DNA from 4 places in the Comamonas sp. AG1104 genome. Region 2 is predicted to be linked to each of the others. Evidence: predicted binding sites of a transcription regulator. Region 2 holds the regulator's gene; each other region holds the start of a gene.
The links. The regulator FNR, encoded in region 2, switches genes on or off when oxygen is low (the NO sensors DNR and NnrR bind a similar motif). The targets are predictions, from matches to a motif close to TTGATNNNNATCAA.
Positions count from the first base shown of each region.

Region 1 (4,440 bases), on a different contig from region 2:
CATCTGCCAAGATCCTGGTGGAGCAACTGGCAGTGTTTGCCCAGCTCGACGGTGGCGATATCGCCAGCGTGTTCGACGCTCCTGCCGGTGGCCGCGGCGCTGCCACGTCGTTCGATCCCATCCTGCTGCGTCCTGTGGACGAGCTCGAGCTCACCGTGCGTTCTGCCAACTGCCTCAAGGCAGAGAACATCTACTACATCGGTGACCTCATCCAGCGTACCGAAAACGAGCTGCTCAAGACTCCTAACCTGGGTCGTAAGTCGCTCAACGAGATCAAGGAAGTTCTGGCTTCCCGCGGTCTGACTCTGGGCATGAAGCTTGAAAACTGGCCACCAGCTGGCCTGGAAAAGCGTTAATTGCTACAATAGAGGACTTTGCTAGAGTTGATCTGGCAAAGTCCAAGTGCCTCGGGCAGTACCTGATACGGCTGCCTGATTTAATTTAGAAAAGATCTCCGGATAAAAACGGGGAGCAAAGGAAAAGCACCATGCGTCACGGCAACGGCCTCCGCAAACTGAACCGCACTTCTGCACACCGCAAGGCAATGCTGCAGAACATGATGAACTCGCTGATCGAGCACGAAGCAATCAAGACCACGGTCCCCAAGGCCAAGGAACTGCGTCGCGTGATCGAGCCCATGATCACTCTGGCCAAGGTTGATACCGTGGCTAACCGCCGTCTGGCTTTCGACCGCCTGCGCGACCGCGACAGCGTGACCAAGCTGTTCAACGTGCTGGGTCCCCGCAACGCTCAGCGTCCCGGTGGCTACACACGTATCCTGAAGATGGGCTTCCGCGTGGGCGACAACGCTCCCATGGCCTATGTGGAACTGGTCGAGCGCGCTGAAGAAGCCGCTGCAGCAGCTGAATAAGCCAGGGCAGGCTGCAAAGCCTGCTATAATTTGGAAATACCGCGCGATGGAGCAGTCTGGTAGCTCGTTGGGCTCATAACCCAAAGGTCGGAGGTTCAAATCCTTCTCGCGCAACCAAATTGAAAAAGGTCACGACATTGTCGTGACCTTTTTTTTGTCCATTTTCTCCATGGGCCAGAAGGCAGCACCCGCCTTAGCTCGTCATACCCCTGATTGCGTGCCTGAGCGACGGCGCAGGTGCTCGCGTACGCGGTCGGCGATCACCTGGGCGATCTCCGGGCTCAGCACCTCGCTGATATGCAGTACCTCGGTGTAGTGCAGATAGAGCAGGCCGCGCAAGGTCCTGAATGCCGTGTCATGTTCGGCACCGCAGATGCCGGCATCATTGGCCAGCACGCGCTCCACGGCACCGGGGTCGAGCAGCCGGATCTTGCAGATAGCTGCCTGATGCAGGATCTCTAGGTCTATTGCCTCAAGGCGGTTTTCCCATTCATCGGGCAAGAATCGATTCGCTGGCATGTAGGGTGGCTCTCCTGCTCAATCCATGGACGTCTGTCCCAGACCCGGATGCTGGCATACCCCGGGTCCGGCCGTTGGTTTTGCTTCTACAAGTCTTGATGCTTATCAAATGCCGGCAAGGTGAAGGTTGGCCTGGGGTCGCGACCGTGCGGCACTGCATCATGATGCCAGTCTGCGACCTGACCACCAATGCCCGTCCGTGTCTCCTGGAATTCTCCGAGCTGAGGTATGGTGTCTCGATGCGCTGCAGGTAAAGAAAAGGACTTGTATGTTCGAGAAAATCGTCTCGATGTTCCGCTACCTCAAATCGGCCGTGCCGTTTCGGCTGGTGCCTGCACTGGTTGCCACTCTGGTGCTGATTGGTCTGCTGCTGACGCCGGTGCCGGCCGGGCTGGATGCCAAGGCATGGCAGCTGGTGGCCATCTTTCTGACGACCATCGTGGCGATCATTCTCAAGGTCATGCCCATAGGCGTGATGGCGTTGATGGCGATTGTCATCGTGTCGCTGTCCCAGGTGACCTCCAGTTCCTCCAAGGGGGCGATCACGGATGCGCTGAGCAGCTTTGCGAATCCCCTGATCTGGCTGATCGTGGTGGCTGTTCTGATCTCGCGCGGCCTCAAGAAAACGGGGCTCGGCAACCGCATCGGATTGCTGTTCATTGCGCTGATGGGCAAGCGCACCATAGGCATAGGTTACGGACTTGCGATCTGCGAGTTGGTGCTGGCCCCGTTCACGCCCAGCAACACGGCGCGCGGCGGCGGCATCGTGCATCCGATCATGAAGTCCATTGCCAATGCCTTCGAGTCGGACCCGGCCAAGGGTACGCAGGGCAAGGTCGGGACCTATCTGGCACTGGTCAACTACCACTCCAACCCGATCACCTCGGCCATGTTTCTGACCGCTACGGCGCCCAATCCTCTGGTTGTGGACCTTGTGGCCAAGGCCACGGGCCAGTCCCTGCATCTGAGCTGGACAAGCTGGGCGCTGTACATGCTGCTGCCAGGCCTGCTGTGTCTGCTGTTGATGCCGCTGGCAGTCTATCTGCTGTCGCCACCCGAACTCAAGGCCACGCCCAATGCCGTGGAGTACGCGCGCGCCGAGATGGCCCGCATGGGGCCGCTGTCAGGCAAGGAGCGGGTGATGCTCGGGACTTTCGGTGGGATGCTGTTGCTGTGGGCGAATGTGCCGCAGATGCTGTTTGGTCCGGCTTTCACGCTGGACCCGACCGTGGTGGCTTTTCTCGGTTTGTTCGCCTTGATCATCACGGGGACCATCGATTGGGATGACGTGCTGTCCGAGAAAAGCGCCTGGGACACCCTGATCTGGTTCGGTGCCCTGGTCATGCTGGCCGAGCAGCTCAACAAGCTGGGGGTGGTTGCCTGGTTTGCCGAGGGCTTGAAGAATGCCATCGTCGCCAGCGGCCTGGACTGGCTGCCCGTGGCTGCCATTCTGGTGGGCATCTTCGTTTTCTCGCACTATCTGTTTGCCAGCACCACGGCCCATATCAGCGCCATGATGCTGGCCTTTCTGACCGTGGGGGCGCAACTGATCCCAGCCGACTACGTCGTGCCCTTTATGCTAATGATGACGGCCGGCTCGGCCATCATGATGACGTTGACGCACTACGCGACCGGCACATCGCCCATCATCTTCGGTAGCGGCTATGTGACTCTGGGTGTCTGGTGGCGTGTGGGGGCCGCGATGTGCGTGCTGGAGTTGCTGATCTTTGCTGTCGTCGGCAGTGCCTGGTGGAAGTTGCTGGGGCTGTGGTGACCTGCGGCCTCAGGTGGCCGTATGCAGGGGCTCGCCCAGAGACAGCATGAGCCGGTTGGCCCAGTTGAAGAAAGCCGTGCCTTGCAGGGCATCGGAGATGGCCGCGTCGTCGAGGCCGGCGGCGCGCAGCGCATCTATATGGCTGGATTCCAGCGCGGGCGGTGTCTGCGTCAAGGCCACGGCGGCGGCGACGATGGCATTCCAGCGAGGGCCCAGGTCGGTGCCCGGACCTTCATCGAGCAGGCGCTGCACATCGGCAGTGCGATGTGAGAAATGCGTGGCAAAGCGCGCATGTACCGAAGCGCAGTAGATGCAGCCGTTGGTGCGTGAGGTTGCAGCTGCTGCCAGTTCACGCTCGGCGCGCGGCAGGCCGGCGTCGGGGTTGTAGAAGATGTCCTTGTCGGTGCGCGTGCGTGCTCCCAGTGTGTCGGGGTCGCGCGCCAGCAGCCGGAAATAGGGTGAACGCGCGCGCGCCGCGTCCACAAGCCCCGCATGGTGGCGCTCGCTCAGCTCGCTCTCCTGCAGCGGAGCTATCCACGGCTGCCAGTCGAGCTGTTCCTGGGTGAAGACCTGGGGGGAGGTGTTGTGCGTAGTGGTCATGGCTGGGCTTGAAGGGCGATGGTGGAAGATGCCGTGGCGGCTGCAGCTCGTGCTCCGAGCACGCGCAGCCCCGCCACGAGGCGGATCTGGAAGGACAGGAAAGAGGCGAGCTGGGACAGGATGACGATATCGGTCTCGCTCCAGCCGGCCTGCTGCAGCGCCAGCAGGGCCTGGGCACTCGCATCGCGTGGGTGGTAGGCCAGCAGATGGGCATGGGCCAGCGCGGCGCTCAGGCGCGGGCCCAGCAAGGCCGCATGCGCCGGGTCCACGGCGTAGCTGGGGCCGCTCTGGTCCTCGCGGCTCAAGGGCCCGGCCGGATAGATCCCGTAGGGGCCGTGCGGGCCGCTGCCGGGCTGCAGGCTGGCAGCGCGCCCGCGCACCACTTCCGAGCTCACGGCATCGGCCAGATCGGCATCCTCGTCCGCCAGGGAGCGTGTGTAGAAGGCCGTGCTGCGTGGCTCGCCGTGCAGGCCTGCCGTGAAGGCAGCCAGCGTCAGGCGCTCCCGCAGGGAGACGGTTCCAGCAACGGGCTCGGCGGGGTTGAACAGCGCGGCAAAGCTTTGCTGAGCCTGGGTACGCGCCTCGCTGCGGTGGCGGCGCACCTGATCCAGCGTGCTGCCTGCAGCGATGTCGGCGAGATGGTCGATCACATCTTCGGGAAAGCGGGTCTGTGCGG
Region 1 covers NZ_QQAS01000003.1:590,208-594,647, reverse strand. The annotation lists gene rpoA (DNA-directed RNA polymerase subunit alpha) at 1-356, shown strand, start outside; gene rplQ (50S ribosomal protein L17) at 488-871, shown strand; tRNA gene DFO48_RS11175 (tRNA-Met) at 912-988, shown strand; gene DFO48_RS11170 (hypothetical protein) at 1,073-1,390, opposite strand; gene DFO48_RS11165 (DASS family sodium-coupled anion symporter) at 1,659-3,164, shown strand; gene DFO48_RS11160 (alkylhydroperoxidase domain protein) at 3,174-3,764, opposite strand; gene DFO48_RS11155 (CMD domain protein) at 3,761-4,440, opposite strand, start outside.
Region 1: DFO48_RS11165 (DASS family sodium-coupled anion symporter) is a predicted target of FNR. The motif match lies at 1,486-1,499, and genes of this name have one in related genera.

Region 2 (4,440 bases):
GCCATGTTCGACAAGGACACCATGATCGTCAGCTACGACGCCGAACGTGGCGAAGCTCGTGGTCCGCGCAAGAAGGACGTTGACTACAAGGCTCAGGGTCTGGGGGACTGCATAGATTGCAAGCTTTGCGTTCAGGTCTGCCCCGTGGGCATCGATATCCGCAAAGGGCTGCAGTACGAGTGCATTGGCTGCGGTCTGTGCATCGATGCCTGCAACTCCGTGATGGACAAGATGGAGTATCCGCGCGGCCTGATCCGGCTGACCACTCAGAATGCCGTGGCCAAGGCCTGGAAGCAGGTGCAGGTGATCCGCCGCATTTTCCGCCCCCGTGTGTTGATCTACTCGGCCGTGCTGGTGGCCCTGAGCGCCGCCATGATCGCCAGTCTGGTGCTGCGCGAGCCGCTCAAGGTCGACGTGATTCGCGACCGTGCTGCGCTTTCGCGCATCGTGGCGGGAGGCAAGCTGGAGAACGTCTACCGTCTGCAGATCATGAACGCCACCGAGTCCGAGCAGCACTACCGTATCAGCGCCGTGGGCCTGGAGAATCTGGAAGTCGCATCCGAGCAGGAAGTGACCGTTGGCCCTGCCGAGACGCGCGGCATTGCGGTGCGGCTGCAGATTCCGTATGGCTCAGCAGCTCCCGGCTCGCACCCCGTACACTTCAATGTGGATGCAGTGACTGCCGGAGCAGGGCGTATTTCCGAGAAGACGGTATTCCTGGTGCCGCGTTAATGCCAGGTCTTGCCGGTCTTCGTGGGCCATCACGGAGGCCGGACAAGGACACTGCCAATCGGCAGCAATCTATGCCACCTTGCCATATGTGCCTGGGTGGCCAGAATTTTGGAAAGAGGTTTCATCATGTCGGCAGCACAAGCCAAGGTCTCGCAAACGGCCAAGATCATCCACCCCGAGGACGGCAAGCCGTGGTGGAAGTTTGCCCATGTCTGGCTCATCATCGCCGGCCCTGTGATCGTGGTGATTGCCGGCTTTGTCACCGCATACATCGCACTGAGCAGGCCCGATCCCGTGATTGACCCTGACTACTACCGCCATGGCATGGAAATCAACCAGCGCCTGAGCGAAAGTGAAAAAAGCATGGCCCCTGCAGTCACCGGCCGCAATCATGCGGCCACTCCAGCCAAGGATCATCCGCTGGATCGCTGAGCGCTCCGGCGCTTGCTCCGCCAAGGTCGCTTTTGCGGCCTTTTTTGTTCCCGATATCAAAATCAGAGCGTGCTGCGCATGCTCTGTCTAACGTTGATGCAGCAATAAATGGTTTTTTGTTATTAGGAAGGCGCAGGGTGCTACTGAAAAGAGAGTAATTCAGGGTTTCCCGCCACGGTGCATGCCCGCAGTCCTGCATGAATGGTCACCACTGTTGTGCAAAATATGACCAAGCCCACAGCCCAAGGAGAATCAGGATGGATGCTCGACGCTGGATGTGGATTGTCTGGCCGGCCTTTCTGGCGGCGGCAATCATGGAGATGGTGGTTTTTGCCTTTGTGGACCCGCTGGATGTGCACTGGCTGGGCTCCCCTCTGGACTGGTCGCGCCAGGCCATCTATACGGTCGCTTTTTTTGCCTTCTGGGTCGTGACCCTGATGGGAGGTGCGATGACGGTGATGCTGGGGCGCTCCGTCAGCGATCTCAATGGCGGCATTGTTTCCGAGCCTCTGCCCGAGTAATTCGCCCAGACAAAAAAGCCCGCTGTCCGCGGGCTTTGTCTTGAGTGCATCTGCTGACTCGGTTCAGCTCTGGCATTGCTGGCTGTTGACGATGCGTTTGAGCGCCTCGGTATCCAGAATGCGCAGGTGGCGCTGCTTGACTTCGATGATGCCTTCCTCGGCGAACTTGGAGAAGGTGCGACTCACGGTTTCCAGCTTGAGGCCCAGATAGCTGCCGATTTCTTCACGCGTCATGCGCAGCACCAGCTCCGACTTCGAAAAGCCGCGTGCCGACAGACGCTGGACCAGGTTCAGCACAAAGGCCGCCAGGCGCTCTTCTGCGCGCATGCTGCCCAGCAGCAGCATCACGCCATGCTCGCGCACGATTTCGCGGCTCATGACCTTGTGCACGTGGTTCTGCAGGGCCGTGACCTCGCGCGAGAGCTGCTCCAGTTTGTCAAACGGCATGACACAGACCTCGGCGTCTTCAAGGGCCACGGCATCGCAAGTGTGGTGGTCGTTGACGATGCCGTCCAGACCAATGATTTCGCCCGCCATCTGAAAGCCTGTGACCTGATCGCGTCCGTCTTCGGTGGCCACGCTGGTCTTGAAGAAGCCGGTTCGAATGGCATACAGGGAAGTGAACTCTTCGCCATTGCGAAACAGCAGCCCGCCGCGCTTGATTTTGCGGCGCGTGGCCACAATCTCGTCAATGCGCTCCATTTGTTCATCGTCCAGGCCCATGGGCATGCACAGTTCACGCAGATTGCAGTTGGAGCAGGATGCTTTGATGGTCTGAAGATTCATGGGCTTTTTGCAACCGCGCAGACAGGCACAGAGTGGAGAGTCGCGCTGGTCATTGACCTCGTGGTTGAAGATGAGATGGATCAAATTGTCGCAGCACTTGCCTTGAAGTCTCTTGATTTTCATCAAGGACAGGGTGATTGCCTTGGGGCACATTGCCTATATTCGTTCAAAAACATGCGCTTTTGCCTATTTTGGGCATGATTTTCAGGATCTGATTTCCATTGAAATATGCTCCATACAGTGTGTGGGCGCACCCTAACTCCCAGTTATGACCGCAGTCACGCCTGAGTTGCTGAGCCGCTTTGATATCCCCGGCCCACGCTACACATCGTTCCCAACAGCCGACCGTTTTGTTGAGGCTTTTGGTGCAGACGACTACATACTGGCACTAAAGCAGCGCAAGACGCATTCCGGCTCGCGCGCTTTGCCCCTGTCCGTTTATGTGCATGTGCCGTTCTGTGAGTCGCTTTGCTATTACTGCGCCTGCAACAAGATCGTGACCAAGCATCATGAAAAGGCTGCCGAGTATCTGGACTACCTGAGTCGAGAGCTGGCCATGCATACCGAGCATTGCGGCAAAGGCCAGCTCGTAAGCCAGCTGCATCTGGGTGGAGGCACACCGACCTTCTTCAGCGATGCCGAGTTGCAGCAACTGATGGTCTTGATGCGTGAGCATTTCAAGCTGGATCCGGCGGGCGAGTACTCCATCGAGGTCGATCCGCGCACCGTCAGCAACGAGCGGCTGAGAGCTCTCAAGGACATGGGGTTCAATCGACTGAGCTTTGGCGTGCAGGACTTTGATCCCGCGGTGCAGAAAGCGGTGCACCGCGAGCAGCCCGCCGAGCAAGTCTTTGCGTTGGTGGCCGAGGCGCGCCGCCTGGGCTTTGTCTCCATCAATGTGGACCTGATCTACGGTCTTCCCAGACAGACGCCCGAGTCTTTTGCGCGCACGCTGGCACAGGTCAATGAGCTGCGCCCCGATCGCATTGCGCTGTATGCCTATGCGCATCTGCCCGAGCGCTTCAAACCGCAAAGGCGGATCGAATCGGCAGACCTGCCCATGGGACAGGACAAGCTGAACATGCTCTCCGGCGCAATCGATGCGTTCATGAATGGCGGCTATGTCTATGTAGGCATGGACCACTTTGCACTGCCTGACGACTCTCTGGCCATTGCCAAGCGTCAGGGGCGCTTGCATCGCAACTTTCAGGGCTACAGCACCCAGCCTGATTGCGATCTGATTGCACTGGGCGTATCGGCTATCGGCAAGGTGGGCGCGACCTACAGTCAGAACGTCAAGACTCTTGAAGAGTATTACGACGCCGTCGATGGTGGCGTGCTGCCCGTGCAGCGCGGATTGGCGCTTTCGCGTGACGATCTGGTACGCAGAGCCGTCATCATGTCCATCATGTGCCAGGGCTCCGTCCTGTATGAACCCATGGAGCAGGCCTGGCTCATCAATTTCCGCGAGTACTTCGCTGCGGAGCTCGATGCGCTGGCGGAGATGCAGCGCAACGGCTTGGTCGAACTGTCCGTCGAGGGCTTCAAGGTCACCGGCCTGGGCTGGTTTTTTGTGCGCGGAGTAGCCATGCTGTTTGACCGATATTTGCAGGCCGACCGGAACCGCGCCCGCTTTTCACGCATCATCTAGCGCATGTTGTTTTCGCTGGTCTGGACTGCTTTGATCATGGGGCTCGTGGGTGGGCCCCATTGTCTTGTGATGTGCGCTGCCCCCTGCAGTGTGGTCACAGCAGCGAAGCCCATCGGTGGCGGGCAGCCCATTGCCGTGCACGGCCTGCAAAAACGCCAGTGGCTGCGTACTAGCCTGTTTCATCTGGGCCGCATCGCTGCCTATGCCCTGCTGGGCGGGATTGCGGCCGTGGCCATGGAAAGTCTGGCCTGGCTGACCAGTCAGACAACGGCATTGCAGAGACTTTGGACGCTGATGCATGTGGCGGTAATGGCCTGG
Region 2 covers NZ_QQAS01000001.1:283,846-288,285, forward strand. The annotation lists gene ccoG (cytochrome c oxidase accessory protein CcoG) at 1-732, shown strand, start outside; gene DFO48_RS01280 (FixH family protein) at 859-1,164, shown strand; gene DFO48_RS01285 (hypothetical protein) at 1,422-1,685, shown strand; gene fnr (fumarate/nitrate reduction transcriptional regulator Fnr) at 1,749-2,471, opposite strand; gene hemN (oxygen-independent coproporphyrinogen III oxidase) at 2,740-4,122, shown strand; gene DFO48_RS01300 (sulfite exporter TauE/SafE family protein) at 4,126-4,440, shown strand, end outside.

Region 3 (4,440 bases), 310 kb from region 2:
GAACTTTGCCGAGACTCCCAGGGCCACCAGAGGCGCAAACGCCGCACCGATGAGCCAGGCCATATCCGTGGACAGGGCCGCGCCGGTGTAACGGTAGCGCGACGAGAAGTTGGAGGTCACGGTGCCCGAGGCCTGGCCGTAGGACAGACCCAGCAGCACAAAGCCCACCAGGATGAACACATTGTTGCCGGTGCTGCCGCTGCCCAGCAGCCAGGGCGCCAGAAAGCTGAAGATGCCGATCAGGCAGGCCATGGTGCCCAGGGTGTTGCGGCGACCCACACGGTCCGCCAGCCAGCCCGAGAGCATGATGGCCGCGCCTGCCAGCAGCGCGCCAATGATCTGCACCACCAGCACTTCTGTCATGGACTGGTCGGAATACATGGAAATCCAGGACAGCGGGAACACGGTCACCAGATGGAACAGCGCAAAGCTGGCCAGCGCGGCAAAAGCCCCGATCATCACATTGCGGCCTTCGTTGGCCATGAGACTGGTCACGCTGATGGGCTCCAGCTCGCGTTCCTGCAGAAGCTGGGTATAGGACTGGCCCACGACCAGGCGCAGGCGGGCAAACAGCGCCACCACGTTGATGGCGAAGGCCACGCAGAAGGGGTAGCGCCAGCCATAGCTCATGAACTCGTCGGCCGTCAGGTTGGAGTACAGAAAGGCAAACAGCGCTGCCGCAATGATGAAACCCAGCGGCGCCCCGAGCTGACCAATCATCGAGTACCAGCCGCGCTTGTTCGGCGGCGCGGACATTGCCAGCAGCGAAGGCAAGCCGTCCCAGGTACCACCCAGCGCCAGGCCCTGGCCGATGCGCAGGATCACCAGCGCCCAGACGGCCTTCATGCCGGCCGTCTCATAGCTGGGCAAAAAGGTCATGCCCACCGTGCACACGCCCAGCAGCAGCAGCGCCAGAGTCAGCTTGGTGGCACGGCCCCAGGCCCGCTGCACGGCCATGGACAGCGCCGTGCCCACGGGGCGGGCCACGAAGGCCAGCGAGAAGATGGCAAACGCGGCCAGCGTGCCGTCGAGCTTGGATAGATAGGGAAACAGCAGCGAGGGAAACACCAGCACGCAGGCGATGCCGAACACGAAGAAGTCAAAGTACTCGGAAGAGCGCCCGATGATCACCCCCACGGCAATCTCGCCGGGGGTCACATCCTCGTCGGTATCCGCATAGGCCAAGGTTTCCGAGTTCTCATAGTCTTGCTGAGTAAGACCAACGGACGGGTTCATGCTTGTCATAAAGGTACAACTCCTTGTCTTACTTTTCAGTCCCGGGGACGCTTTCCGTTCTACGCCCAAGCATGTGCAGCTGCAATAGAGTTTTTGCCCTGAACACTGTCAGCCCAGCCACCTGCGGGCCCCGTTTCTGAGGGCTGATTTGACAATTTCAAGCCCTGTCAACTCAAAGTTTGTCTACACGCCAAAGCGGCTAAACCCTTGTCGCATAGCGCATTTCCAATCCCGAGCTGTTGACCTTGGACAAAATGTCCAATGGACAAGCCCCTGTTTGGTATTACATTTGCCGAGATCCAGTAATCCGCGTTTACACCTAAGCGCGACTTTGTCACGCCTAAAGCATGTTAAAAATCAAGGAAATCCGTGGGCCCGCGTGGCTCTCAGCGGCCGCTTTGACCGCAACCCTCGCCGGTTGCAGCAAGGCCGTCGTCCTCAACCCAGCTGGCGATGTCGCCAAGCAGCAAGGCGACCTGGTCATTACGGCCACTTTGCTGATGTTGCTCATCATCGTCCCCGTCATCTTTTTGACGCTGCTGTTTGCCTGGAAATACCGCCAGTCCAACACCGAAGCCAAGTACGACCCCGAATGGCACCACTCCACTGCGCTGGAGCTGGTGATCTGGACGGTTCCCCTGCTCATCATCATCGCTTTGGGCGCCATTACCTGGATCAGCACCCACAAGCTCGACCCCTATCGTCCCCTGGACCGCATCTCCTCGACCAAGGCTCTGGACCCCAACGTCAAGCCTCTGGAGATCCAGGTCGTGTCGCTGGACTGGAAATGGCTGTTCTTCTACCCTGAGCAAGGCATTGCCACCGTCAACGAAGTGGCTGCCCCGGTGGATCGCCCCATTCACTTCAAGCTGACCTCCACCCACACCATGAACGCGTTCTACGTTCCTGATCTGGCCGGCATGATCTACACCATGCCCGGCATGCAGACCGAGCTGAACGCCGTGATCAACAAGCCCGGTGTCTATGGCGGCAAGTCCTCTCACTACAGCGGCGCTGGTTTTGCGGGCATGACCTTCAAGTTCCACGGCCTGGAAAACGAGCAGTTCGATCAGTGGATTGCCAAGGCCAAGACCGAAGGCAAGACCCTGACACGCGATGCCTATATCGATCTGGCCAAGCCCAGCGAGCGCAACCCCGTTGAACGCTTCGCCAGCGTGGACGAAGGCCTGTACCACAAGGTCCTCAACCGCTGCGTGGAAGACGGCAAGATGTGCATGAACGAAATGATGGCCATCGACGCCGCCGGCGGCAGGCCACCTGCACACCACAGCAAGACCTCCAGCGTGACCCTACCCCTGGATGTCTGCACTTCCAAAGACGCTGACCGCGTTGTCGCTCTGCTCGACGAAGTCGCCGCCTCCGGAGCTGTCGCACAGCAATAAGTAGTTCACGGTGCGGATGCGCTCACCGCTCAGCCGCTCCAATACGACAGAAGAGACTCAACATGTCTGAAACAACAACCCCGGCCTCCCACTGGCTGTTGGGCCGTATCACATGGGACCAGATTCCCATGACGCATGAGCCCATCGTGCTCTTGACCTTTATTGCCGTGGTGCTTGGCGGCCTCGTCGTGGTCGGCGGCATCACCAAGTTCCGCCTCTGGGCTCCGCTGTGGAACGACTGGATCACCTCCATCGACCACAAGAAGATCGGCATCATGTACATGATCCTCGGTCTAGTCATGTTCCTGCGCGGCTTTGCCGATGCCGTGATGATGCGTCTGCAGCAGTCCATGGCCTTTGGCGACAACATGGGCTACCTGCCTCCTCACCACTACGACCAGATCTTCACGGCCCACGGCGTGATCATGATCTTCTTCGTGGCGATGCCCTTCGTGACCGGCCTGATGAACTACCTGGTTCCTCTGCAGATCGGCGCACGTGACGTGTCCTTCCCGTTCCTGAACAACTTCAGCTTCTGGATGACCACCGGCGGCGCCGTGCTGGTCATGATCTCCCTGTTCCTGGGCGAGTTCTCCACCTCCGGCTGGCTGGCCCTGTCCAATCTGGGGCACCAGAGCGGCAGCACGGGTCTTGACTACTACATCTGGGGCCTGCAGGTCGCCGGTGTGGGCACGACCTTGTCAGGTATCAACCTGATCGTGACCATCATCAAGATGCGCGCTCCCGGCATGAACCTGATGAAGATGCCCGTCTTCACCTGGACTGCCCTGTGCACCAACGCCCTGATCGTGGCCTCCTTCCCCGTGCTGACCGCAGCCCTGGTGCTGATGTCGCTGGACCGCTACGTCGGCACCAACTTCTTCACGAACGAGCTGGGCGGCAACCCCATGCTGTACGTGAACCTGATCTGGATCTGGGGCCACCCCGAGGTCTACATCCTGATCCTGCCCTGCTTCGGCGTGTTCTCCGAAATCGTGGCAACGTTCAGCCGCAAGCGCCTGTTCGGCTACACCTCGATGGTTTACGCCACCGTGTGTATCACCATCCTGTCCTACCTGGTGTGGCTGCACCACTTCTTCACCATGGGCTCGGGTGCCAGCGTGAATACCTTCTTCGGTATCACCACGATGATCATCTCCATCCCCACGGGCGCGAAGATCTTCAACTGGCTGTTCACCATGTACCGCGGTCGCATCCGCTTCTCGGTGCCCATGCTGTGGACGGTGGGCTTCATGGTCACCTTCGCCATCGGCGGCATGACCGGCGTGCTGCTGGCCGTGCCTCCCGCAGACTTCGTGCTGCACAACTCGCTGTTCCTGATCGCCCACTTCCACAACGTGATCATCGGCGGCGTGGTGTTTGCCGTGTTTGCCGGTATCAACTACTGGTTCCCCAAGGCTTTCGGCTTCCGACTCAACGAGTTCTGGGGCAAGGCTTCGTTCTGGTTCTGGCTGGTCGGCTTCTGGGTTGCCTTCACTCCCCTGTACATCCTGGGTCTGATGGGCGTGACTCGCCGTGCCAACCACTTTGACGATCCCTCGCTGCAGATCTGGTTCATCATCGCTGCCTGCGGTGCTGCCCTGATCGCTGCCGGTATCGGCTGCTTCTTCATCCAGCTGGCCGTGTCCATCTGGAAGCGCGACGAACTGCGTGACGTGACCGGCGACCCATGGGAAGGCCGTACCCTGGAATGGGCCACCTCCTCGCCCCCTCCCCAGTACAACTTCGCCTTCACCCCCGTGGTGCACGACATCGACGCCTGGACCGACATGAAGAAGCA
Region 3 covers NZ_QQAS01000001.1:592,398-596,837, reverse strand. The annotation lists gene DFO48_RS02605 (MFS transporter) at 1-1,245, opposite strand, end outside; gene cyoA (ubiquinol oxidase subunit II) at 1,584-2,639, shown strand; gene cyoB (cytochrome o ubiquinol oxidase subunit I) at 2,702-4,440, shown strand, end outside.
Region 3: cyoA (ubiquinol oxidase subunit II) is a predicted target of FNR. The motif match lies at 1,476-1,489, and genes of this name have one in related genera.

Region 4 (4,440 bases), on a different contig from region 2:
CCACGATGGTGCGAGCCAGTTCGACCGAGTCGCCGCGGCGCAGCGACCACTCGAACATGCCGAAGCAACCCAAGGCAAACAGCACCGAGACCAGGGCGACACGCCACAGCAGGTAGGGCTGCAGCAGTTGCTCGTCCGGCGAGCGCGGCTTGCGCTGCATCAGCGTGGCCTCGGGTGGTTCGAAGGCCAGCGTCAGACCCAGGGCCACGGCAGTGACCAGATTGACCCAGAGAATCTGCACCGGAGTGACGGGCAGGGACAGGCCCAGCAGAATCGCCGCGACGATGACAATGGCCTGGCCACCGTTGGTCGGCAAGGTCCAGGCAATGACCTTGCGCAGGTTTTCGTAGACAGTGCGCCCTTCCTTGACGGCGGCGACGATGGTGGCGAAGTTGTCGTCGGCCAGCACCATGCCCGCAGCCTCCTTGGCGGCAGCCGTGCCGGTAATGCCCATGGCCACGCCGATATCGGCCCGCTTGAGCGCCGGCGCGTCGTTGACGCCGTCACCGGTCATGGCGATGACGCTGCGATCCGCCTGCAGGGCCTGCACCAGGCGCAGCTTGTGTTCCGGGCTGGTTCGGGCGAATACCGTGGAGGCACGGGCCACATCGATCAGCTGGGCATCGTTGAGTCCGTCCAGTTCATGGCCCGAAGTGACGCGGATGGTGTCGGCCAGCGCCAGCTCCCTGGCAATGGCGGCCGCCGTGGCGGCATGGTCGCCGGTGATCATCTTCACGGCAATGCCGGCGCTGCGGCATTCGCGTACGGCCTCCTTTGCCGATTCTCGCGGCGGATCTATCATGCCCAGCACGCCAAGCAGGGTCAGGTCCTTGACGTCGGCCATGTCCACGCTGCCCTTGGCATCCTCGGGCGCGAAGCTGGCCAGACCCAGCACGCGATAGCCTTTGGCCGCCAGGGCATCGACCTGCTCCAGCCAATAGGCGGCATCCAGCGCCTGCACGCCGTCGGCACCCTGCTGGTCGCGGCACATGGCAAGAATCTGCTCCGGAGCCCCTTTGACGAAAACCACGGCTGGAGCATCAACCGGGCGGTGCAGAGTGGCCATGTAGCGGTGGACGGCATCAAAGGGAACTTCGTCGAGTCGGCGCCAGTCCTGGCGCAACTGCTCCACATCGAGACCGGCGCGCGCCGCGAGCGTCACCAGAGCTCCCTCCATGGGGTCGCCCTCGACCACCCAGACCTTGCCTTCGGCATGTCTTACATGGGCGTCGTTGCAAAGTGCCGCGCCTGTGGCGAAGTGCAGCAACTGCGGATGCAGTGCAGGATCAATCTCCTCGCCCGCCAGGGTGAAACGCCCTTGGGGGGCATAACCTTCGCCCTCTATGTCGAAGCTGGCACCGGGCAGCACCACGGCGCGCACGCTCATTTCGTTGCGTGTCAATGTGCCGGTCTTGTCGGAGCAGATGACCGAGACGGCGCCCAGTGTTTCAACCGCCGGCAGACTGCGCACGATGGCATAGCGTGCGGCCATGCGCTGCACGCCGATGGCCAGCGCAATCGTCATGACCACGGGCAGGCCTTCGGGGATAGCCGATACGGCAATGCCCACCACGGCGATGAAGGCGTCGGCTGTGTCGTAATCGCGCACCCATAGCGCGAAGCAGAACATCAGCACGGACAGGCTCAGGATGGTGATGGTGAGCTGGCGCGCGAAACGATCCATCAGCCGCGTCAGCGGGGTGGCCAGTGTCTGCACCGAACCCAGCATGGTGCTGATCAGGCCCAACTCGGTACGAGGGCCTGTGGCCACCACCACGCCCAGGCCTTGCCCCGCGGCAACCAGCGTGCCGGAGTAGGCCATGGAAAAGCGGTCGCCGAGAGCGGCATCGGCGGCCACCGGATCGGCCGACTTGTCGACGGCAACCGATTCCCCGGTCAGCATGGCCTCGTCCAGCTTCAGGCTGCTGGCGCGCAGCAGGCGCAGATCGGCCGGGACGCGATCGCCAGCCTCGAGCAGCACACAGTCGCCGGCAACCAGTTCCTCAGCAGGCACCGCCATGCGCAATCCGTCGCGCAGCACATTGGCGCGGCTGGAAACCATGGCCTTCACGGCGTCCAGCGCCTTCTCGGCACGGCCTTCCTGCACGAATCCGAAGACCGCATTGATCAGCACCACCGCGAGGATCACCCCCGTATCGACCCAATGCTGCAGCAAGGCGGTGACCACCGCCGAGCCCAGCAGCACATAGATCAGCAAATTGTTGAACTGCGACAGAAAGCGGGCCGGCATGCTGCGTGAAGCGGCGGCTGGCAGAGCGTTGGGGCCCTGCTGCTGCAAGCGCTCGCGGGCCTCGCCGGAGCTCAGCCCGGCGGCAGTCGATTGCAATTGAGCGAGTACGGCATCGGTCGACAACGCGTGCCAGGCGGCAACGCGACTCTGTTCCTGCATCTGAGACTCCCTGACGATTCAACTGAAACGCTTGTGAGCCGGATCTGTGCCCGGTTGGCTGGCTACCGCGGAGAAGGCGCCGTTGCATGGTATGCGCTCGGCAGGCCTTGCCACTGACTATAAGCAGGAATATCGATCATTGATTGACCGCTGCGGGCTGATTGCCTGCGCCAGCCAACGCTACCGCTGGTTCAGCCCGCTCTAGCTGCGCGCGGCACTGCCTAAAAATCAGTTGAACTGCTGGTTTCCATGGATTCCTTCTCCCATGGAATTTCATGACAATCAATTGAGTTTTGTTGAGCAATTCAACGCCAATCACTGAATCAACCTTCACCACAAATAATTGTGGGACTTATGAATCCAGACCGCGCCACTCTTTCCCGCCGACTTTGCATCGCCTGTGCCATGACCAGCCTGTTCGCAGGCGCTGTGCAGGCACAGGATGCCTATCCCAGCAAGCCCATCCGCATCGTGATTGGCTATGCCCCGGGCGGCTCCGTCGATATGGTCGGCCGCGTGGTCGGGGACATACTGGCCAGGCAGTTGAACGCCACCGTCGTGGTCGAGAACGTGCCGGGCGCCGCAGGCGTGGTGGGAGCACAGCGCGTGGTATCGGCCAAGCCCGACGGCTACACCTTGCTGGCAGGCTCCAGCAACGAAATGGCGGGCACCAAGTTTGTGAATGCCGCGCAGAAGTACGATCCGGCTGTGGATCTGACCCCGGTGAGCCTGACCGCCCTGGCCCCCAATCTGTGGGTGGCCGGAGCGCATGTTCCTGCCAAAACCGTGGATGACTTCGTCAAACTGGCCAAGGCCAACCCTGGCAAATACAGCTACGGCAGCCCCGGCATTGGCTCGACACCGCATTTTTCGGGAGAGCTGATCAAGAAGACTGCGGGTGTCTACCTCGTGCACATCCCCTACAAGGGCTCTCCGGCCATGACCAGCGATCTGGGCGGCGGCAACCTGGACTTCGCCATCCTCTCGCCGATGGCCGCAGCGCCGCTGGCGCAGTCAGGAAAGATCAGGATTCTGGGCGCCACCACGGCCACCCGCATCGCCACGCTCAAGGAGGTTCCTGCGCTGGCGGAACATCCCGCGCTCAAGGGCTATGCCCTGAGCGGCTGGTTTGCCCTCGCGGCTCCCAAGGGCCTGCCCCCGGAAGTGCTGGCCAAGCTGCAAAAAGCGATACAGACAGGCCTTGCCGACCCGGCCATCCGCCAGAAGCTGGAAGCAGCTGGAACCCCGCCCGCCAAGGGCAATGAAAGCCTTGCCCAGGTGATGCGCACAGACATGGACAAATACGCCGAGCTGGTGAAGTTCGCCCGGATCACGGCCGACAACTAAGGCAGCGGCCTGCAGCGCCATATCTCTTCTGCCCGCAGGGCCTTGCATCACCGCGCCCGGCGGTGTTCTCCGCGCCCCTGCGACTAGGGCTGCCCCCATGGCATGCCCGCGCTCCTTCCCGGTACAAGTGACAGGTTTCACACATCCGGAGGGATATCTGATGATCTTGATTCGCCGCGCCAGCTTTTCGAGCCTGCTTTGCAGCAGCGCCTTCGTGCTGTTCAGCCAGAATGCCCTGGCTCAGGCTGCATCACCCCAGCCGGGTGCGGCCCAGCCGGGTGCGGCCCAAACCGGAGGCCTGTCCCGGACCATGGTCGGCAAGGCTGATGTTTCGGTACCGGGTCGCGAAGCCGTGGTGGCCAAGGTGGAGGTCGCCCCAGGCTCGCGCGCGGGTCGCCACACCCACCCTGGCGACGAGATCAGCTATATCAGCGAGGGTGAGGTTGATCTGCTGATCGACGGCCAGCCGCCGCGCACGCTCAAGGCCGGCGAGACCTTTGTCGTGCCCGCGGGTGTGATTCATGACGCACACAACGCCAGCAATGGCACGGTCAAGCTGATTGGTGTGTATGTCGTGGAGAAGGGCAAGCCTCTGGCCACACCGGCCCCTTGAGTACCGCACAGCTTCGACCGACCAAGACAAGGCCGCAGTCCATCGCTGCGGCCTTTGTTCCTTGCTCGGC
Region 4 covers NZ_QQAS01000002.1:703,970-708,409, reverse strand. The annotation lists gene DFO48_RS07890 (HAD-IC family P-type ATPase) at 1-2,410, opposite strand, end outside; gene DFO48_RS07885 (tripartite tricarboxylate transporter substrate binding protein) at 2,765-3,757, shown strand; gene DFO48_RS07880 (cupin domain-containing protein) at 3,918-4,370, shown strand.
Region 4: DFO48_RS07890 (HAD-IC family P-type ATPase) is a predicted target of FNR. The motif match lies at 2,683-2,696, and genes of this name have one in related genera.